DNA from 2 places in the Streptomyces sp. NPDC000229 genome. Region 1 is predicted to be linked to the other one. Evidence: riboswitches for the same ligand, from Rfam matches in the RefSeq annotation. Region 1 holds a riboswitch; the other holds the start of a gene.
The links. A riboswitch is a leader RNA that binds a small molecule or an ion and turns the genes downstream of it on or off. The one in region 1 is predicted to bind glycine.

Region 1 (3,395 bases):
AGGTGACCACCGTGGGCCAGGTTCAGACCCATGATCGTGTCGCCCGGCTTCAGCAGCGCGAACATCGCGGCGGCGTTGGCCTGGGCACCCGAGTGCGGCTGGACGTTGGCGTGCTCGGCACCGAAGAGGGCCTTGATGCGGTCGATGGCGATCTGCTCGACGACATCGACGTGCTCACAGCCGCCGTAGTAGCGGCGTCCGGGGTAGCCCTCGGCGTACTTGTTGGTCAGGACGGAGCCCTGGGCCTCCATGACCGCGACCGGAGCGAAGTTCTCCGAGGCGATCATCTCGAGGGTGGACTGCTGACGGTGGAGCTCGGCGTCGACGGCGGCGGCGACGTCCGGGTCCAGCTCGTGGAGAGGGGTGTTCAGAAGCGACATCGGGGAGGGGTCCTTAGCTGCCGGAGAACTCGGTGTACTCGTCGGCGGAGAGCAGGTCCTTCGGCTCCTCCGCGACGCGTACCTTGAACAGCCAGCCGCCCTCGAACGGGGCGGTGTTCACCAGCGAGGGGTCGTCGACGACGTCCTGGTTGGCCTCGACGACCTCGCCGGTCACCGGGGAGTACAGGTCGCTGACGGACTTGGTCGACTCCAGCTCACCGCAGGTCTCGCCCGCGGTGACCGTGTCGCCGACCTCAGGGAGCTGGACGTACACCACGTCGCCGAGCGCGTTCGCCGCGTGCTCCGTGATGCCGACCGTCGACACGCCGTCCTCGGCGGTCGACAGCCACTCGTGCTCCTTGCTGTAGCGCAGCTGCTGGGGGTTGCTCATGACTGGAATTCTCCTGTACGCGGGGGAGTGCTGGTGAACGGGGGAGTGGTGCGGGTGGTCACTTCTGGCGCTTGTAGAAGGGCAGCGCCACGACCTCGTACGGCTCATGGGTACCGCGGATGTCGACCCCGACCCCCTCGGTGCCCGGCGCGGCGTGCGCCGCGTCCACGTACGCCATGGCGATCGGCTTGCCGAGCGTCGGCGACGGGGCGCCCGAGGTGACCTCACCGATCACCGTGCCGCCGGCGACCACGGCCATCCCGGCGCGCGGCACACGGCGGCCCTGGGCGATCAGGCCGACCAGCTTGCGCGGCGGGGCGATCTGGGCCCGCTCGGCGGCGGCGGCCAGGGCCTCGCGGCCCACGAAGTCGCCCTCCTTCTCGAACTTGACCACGCGGCCCAGGCCCGCGTCGAACGGGGTCAGGGACGTCGTCAGCTCGTGCCCGTACAGCGGCATGCCCGCCTCCAGGCGCAGCGTGTCGCGGCAGGACAGCCCGCACGGGATCAGGCCGACCGGGGCGCCCGCCTCGGTCAGCGCCTGCCACAGCTTCTCGGCGTGCTGCGGCTCGACGAACAGCTCGAACCCGTCCTCCCCCGTGTAGCCGGTGCGGGCGATCAGCGCGGGGACGCCCGCGACGGTGCCCGGCAGGCCCGCGTAGTACTTCAGCCCGTCGAGATCGGCGTCGGTGAGCGACTTCAGGATGCCGGGGGACTCCGGGCCCTGCACGGCGAGCAGCGCGTACGCGTCGCGGTCGTCGCGTACGGCGGCGTCGAACCCGGCGGCGCGGGCGGTCAGCGCGTCCAGCACGGTCTGCGCGTTGGAGGCGTTGGCGACCACCATGTACTCCTGCTCCTGGAGCCGGTACACGATCAGGTCGTCGAGGATGCCGCCGTCCTCCTGGCAGATCATCGTGTAGCGGGCGCGGCCGACCCCGACGCTGCCGATGTTGCCGACGAGCGCGTAGTTCAGGAGGTCCGCTGCCTGCGGCCCGGTGACGGTGATCTCACCCATGTGGGAGAGGTCGAAGAGTCCGGCCTTCGTACGGACGGCGTTGTGCTCGTCGCGCTCGCTCCCGTACCGCAGCGGCATGTCCCAGCCCGCGAAGTCGGTCATGGTCGCGCCCAGCGCACGATGCACGGCATCGAGGGCGGTAAGGCGGGGTGCAGTGCTCATGGATGTGGCTCCCAGGGCATGGCTCGAAGACGATCCTCCCCATCTGTCATCGGAACCTGAGAGGTTCACCGTGACCGTACGGGGACGGCCTTCGGCTTGCACCTTGGGTGGAGCCGCCGTGGCGGCCCGCTTTTCAGATCTGCCTCATCCACGCGGTACGGGGCCTGAGAGATTCAAGGGAGGAACTTGCTCCTTCGGCGCCCGGGTGGGACCCGGGACTCTCCCGCGCGGATTCAAGCGGCCGGTATGCGGTTGTGAACGCACGAGTGTGCGTCGGCGCGCACATCATTGCATGCGGGTCCTCCTCGGCAAATCGCTTGTGGCTTATTACCCTTTCTTTACACTTCTTGGGCAAGGGTCGGGACAAGCCGACCCAGCAGGGGGAGTAGCGATGACGTTGCAGCGGACCGGGGCGTACGCGACGACCACCGGCGTGCCCGGGCAGCCGGGCCTGCCCGCCCGGGGGCGGGCGGCGGCCGGGGCGCCCGCCCTGCCGGTCGTGCGCGACCTGCGGGACCGGGGCGGGCGCGGCCCCCGGGCGCTGGCCTTCGCGGCCGGTGACCTGGTGGTCGTCTCGGGCCTGCCGGGCAGCGGCAAGTCGACCCTGATCGCCCGGGCGGCCCAGGGGCGCGGCATCGACTCGCAGGACGCCCGGGAGCGCTGGGAGCAGCGGGTGCCCGGAATCCTGCCGTACGGGATCTACCGCCCCCTCGTCCGGCTCGCGCACTACGCGGGGCTGCGGCGGGCGCTGCGCTCCGGTGAGAGCGTCGTCGTCCACGACTGCGGCACGCAGGCCTGGGTGCGCCGCTGGCTGGCCCGGGAGGCCCGGCGGCGCGGCACGGCCCTGCACCTGATCCTGCTCGACGTCCCGCCCGGCACGGCCCGCGAGGGGCAGCGCGAGCGGGGCCGCGGTGTGTCGGGGTACGCCTTCGGGCGGCACCGCAGGGCGGTGGGGCGGCTGGTGCGGGACGCGGAGCGGGGCGTCGTGCCGCGTGGGTGCGCGTCCGCCGTGCTGCTGGACCGGCCGGCGGCGTCCGCGCTGGCCCGGATCGCGTTCGGCTGACCCGGGCGGCGGGGCCCGCGTTAGGGTGCTGCGGGCAGCGAAGGCACGCGCGGGAAGGACCAGGAACACCAGTGGACACTGCATGGCCGGGCAATGAGCTCGAAGAGGTGCTCGCCGCCTCCCTCGGCAACCCCGCGGCCGGAGGCCGCCTCGTCGAGGTGCTGGGCCGCAGCCACGTCTGGGTGCCCCTGCCCAACGGCGGCGCCCCCGACAGCCCGAACCTGGACCTGCCGACCCTGGAGATCGAAGGGCAGGCATACGTCCCCGTCTTCAGCTCCCAGCAGCAGTTCACCCAGTGCGTCGGCGCACACATGGCCTACGCCGTCGCCCCGGCCGTCGAGTTCGCGCGCGGGCTGCCGCCGCAGCTCGGCATCGCCGTGAACCCGG
Region 2 (3,395 bases), on a different contig from region 1:
GCTGACCCGGCCGGTACCACGCGGGGCGCCGGTTCGGTGGGAGTGGGGGATGCGGCCGATCGGGGCGGGGCGGGCGGCTCCGTTCCCGGGGAGTCCGGTGCCCTGGGCGGACAGGGTGTGCCGGTGGGGTCCCCGGCGGTGGACGCGCGGGCCTGGGCGGGTGGCCCGGCGGGGGCGCCGTCCCGACCAGGCGGCGGTGCGGCTGAACCGGCGGCCGGTGAGTCGGCGGGGCGGCCCGTGGCGGCTTCTCCCGGTGGGCGTGGCCATGCCGGCCTTCGACCGGATGGCGGCCAGCCAGGGGCGGGCGGGGACGCCAGGGCTGATGGGCCTCGTGGGGTCGATGTGGCGGCTGGGGGTGGGGTGGGTGAGCCAATGGAGCCGGACGCCCGGGAGGGGGCTTCCTCGGAGGGGGAGGGGCGACGCGGTGGCCGGGCCGGGGGGAAGACGGGGGCGGGTGCCGGTGAGGCCGGTGCAGCGGCTGGGCCCGCGGGCGCCGGTGGCGGGGGCGGACCGGTGGGGCACGGGAGCCGTGAGGCGGTGGTGCGTGAGCGTGCGGCCGCTGGGCCGGGCAGTGCAGGGCCGTCTGATGCTGGTGGTGCCGGTGGTGCTGGGGTGCCTGGTACCGGCGGGAGCGGTGGCCCTGGCGGCGCGGGGATGCCTGGTCCCGGTGGTGCCGAGCCCGGTGGTGCTGGGGAGCCGCGGCGGTGGGTGGCCGGGGAGGATGTGCGGCACGCCGAGTACGGGGCCGGGTGGGTGCAGGGCAGTGGGCTGGGGCGGGTGACCGTGCGGTTCGAGGAACCGGGGTCGCCGCCCGGGCGGGTGCGGACGTTCTGGGCCGACGATCCGGACCTGGAGCCGTCGGATCCGCTGCCTCTCGTGCCGGGTCAGTCGTCCTGGCCGGCGAGCTTGCCGAAGTCGCGGTCCGTGGAGGGAGGGGGCGGCAGCGCCAGGCCGTAGTGGTGGTAGAGCTGGAGTTCCTGCTCGGGGGAGAGGTGGCGGCCGACGCCGAAGTCGGGCGCGTCCTTGATCAGGGAGCGGTCGTACGGGATGTGCAGGCCGTCGTCCGCGAGGTCGCTGGGCTCCAGGGGGACGAAGGCGTCACGGCTGAACATGCCCGTGCGTACGGCGGCCCACTCCGGGGAGCCCGTCGCGTCGTCCAGGTACACCTCGTCGATGGTGCCGATCTTGCGGCCGTTGCGGTCGAAGGCCTTGCGGCCGATCAGGCTGCGCGGATCGATATCGGTCTGCACGGTCCCTCCAACTGGTCGCAACCGCTCTGTAAACACTACGAAAGTGCACATCGGTGACGTCGGCCACTCGAGGGATCCTGTGGGGACCGCGCTGGTAGGCTTGCAAACGGCCGCTGACCCCGCGCGGGAGAGTCCTCCGGAGAAACCTTTCGGAGGCGCCGAAGGAGCAAATCCTCCCCGGAATCTCTCAGGCACCCGGTACCGCACGGATGAGGTCACTCTGGAAAGCAGGGCGGGCGTCGGACGGCATCCGCTCTCACCGACGGTGAAAGCCGGCCCGCCCCGTCGTGGGGTGGTCCGGTGAAGCTCTCAGGTTGAGATGACAGAGGGGGAGGCCGTCCGGGCACCCGCGCCATGGTGCCCCTCGCAGGTCGTATCGACCAGGAGGCCTCCGCAATGACCGCCAACCGCATTCCGCTCTCCGTACTCGAACAGGGCATCCCGTTCGAGCAGCGGCACATCGGGCCCGACGAAGAGGCCCGCGCCAAGATGCTCGCGCAGGTCGGCTACGGTTCGCTCGACGAGCTCACGGCTGCTGCGGTGCCGGATGTGATCAAGAGCGCCGAGGCGCTGGGGCTGCCCGACGCCCGCACCGAGGCCGAGGTCCTGGCCGAGCTGCGCTCGCTGGCCGAGCGCAACCAGGTGCTCGCTCCGATGATCGGCCTCGGCTACTACGGCACGTTCACGCCGCCGGTCATCCTGCGCAACGTCATGGAGAACCCCGCCTGGTACACCGCGTACACGCCCTACCAGCCGGAGATCTCGCAGGGCCGCCTGGAGGCGCTGCTCAACTTCCAGACCATGGTCGCCGACCTGACCGGGCTGCCCACCTCCGGCGCCTCGCTGCTCGACGAGGGCACCGCCGCCGCCGAGGCCATGTCGCTGGCCCGCCGTGTCGGCAAGGTCAAGGACGGTGTCTTCCTGGTCGACGCCGACGCCCTGCCGCAGACCATCGCCGTCATCGAGACCCGCGCGGAGCCGACCGGTGTCGAGGTCGTCGTCGCCGACCTGAGCGAGGGCATCCCGGCCGAGGTCGCCGAGCGTGGCGTGTTCGGTGTGCTGCTCCAGTACCCCGGCGCCTCCGGTGCCGTACGCGACATCAAGGCCGTCATCGAGCAGGCGCACGAGCTCGGCGCGATCGTCACCGTCGCCGCCGACCTGCTGGCGCTGACCCTGCTCACCTCTCCCGGTGAGCTGGGCGCGGACATCGCCGTGGGCACCACCCAGCGGTTCGGTGTGCCGATGGGCTTCGGTGGTCCGCACGCCGGCTACATGGCCGTCCGCGACAAGTTCGCCCGCAGCCTGCCGGGCCGGCTCGTCGGCGTCTCCGTCGACGCGGACGGCAACAAGGCGTACCGGCTGGCGCTGCAGACCCGCGAGCAGCACATCCGCCGCGAGAAGGCCACCAGCAACATCTGTACCGCGCAGGTGCTGCTCGCCGTCATGGCCGGCATGTACGCCGTCTACCACGGCCCCGAGGGGCTCAAGCAGATCGCGCAGCGCGTCCACCGGTACGCCGTCGTGCTCGCCGAGGGGCTGCGTGCGGGTGGTGTGGACGTCGTGCACGGCACCTTCTTCGACACCGTGACCGTCCGGGTTCCCGGCAAGGCCGCCGAGGCCGTCGCCGCCGCCCGCGAGAACGGGGTCAACCTCCGCCTCGTCGACGCCGACCACGTCTCCGCCGCCTGCGACGAGACCACCGGCCGGGCCCAGATCGCCGCCGTGTGGGAGGCCTTCGGCGTGAGCGGCGACATCGAGGCGCTGGACGCCGCCACGGCCGACGTACTGCCCGAGGCGATGCTGCGCTCCGACGCGTACCTCACCCACCCCGTCTTCCACGCGCACCGCTCCGAGACGTCGATGCTGCGCTACCTGCGCAAGCTCGCCGACCGCGACTACGCGCTGGACCGCGGCATGATCCCGCTCGGCTCCTGCACGATGAAGCTGAACGCGACCACCGAGATGGAGCCGGTGACCTGGCCGGAGTTCGCGCAGATCCACCCCTTCGCGCCGGTCGACCAGGCGCAGGGCTACCTGACCCTGATCCGTGAGCTGGAGGAGCGCCTCGCCGAGGTCACCGGCTACGACAAGGTCTCCATCCAGCCCAACGCCGGTTCGCAGGGCGAGCTGGCCGGTCTGCTCGCC

Region 2: linked by a shared signal. The riboswitch ahead of gcvP (aminomethyl-transferring glycine dehydrogenase) and the one ahead of gcvT (glycine cleavage system aminomethyltransferase GcvT) in region 1 are both predicted to bind glycine.

Annotation. Positions count from the first base shown of each region.
Region 1 is NZ_JBEPEL010000003.1:150,466-153,860, forward strand. It holds gene glyA (serine hydroxymethyltransferase) at 1-380, opposite strand, end outside; gene gcvH (glycine cleavage system protein GcvH) at 394-771, opposite strand; gene gcvT (glycine cleavage system aminomethyltransferase GcvT) at 830-1,945, opposite strand; glycine riboswitch at 2,089-2,181, opposite strand; gene ABT360_RS03245 (AAA family ATPase) at 2,337-3,008, shown strand; gene ABT360_RS03250 (enhanced serine sensitivity protein SseB) at 3,080-3,395, shown strand, end outside.
Region 2 is NZ_JBEPEL010000071.1:29,274-32,668, reverse strand. It holds gene ABT360_RS27440 (DNA polymerase IV) at 1-957, shown strand, start outside; gene ABT360_RS27435 (PRC-barrel domain-containing protein) at 885-1,250, opposite strand; glycine riboswitch at 1,365-1,464, shown strand; gene gcvP (aminomethyl-transferring glycine dehydrogenase) at 1,647-3,395, shown strand, end outside.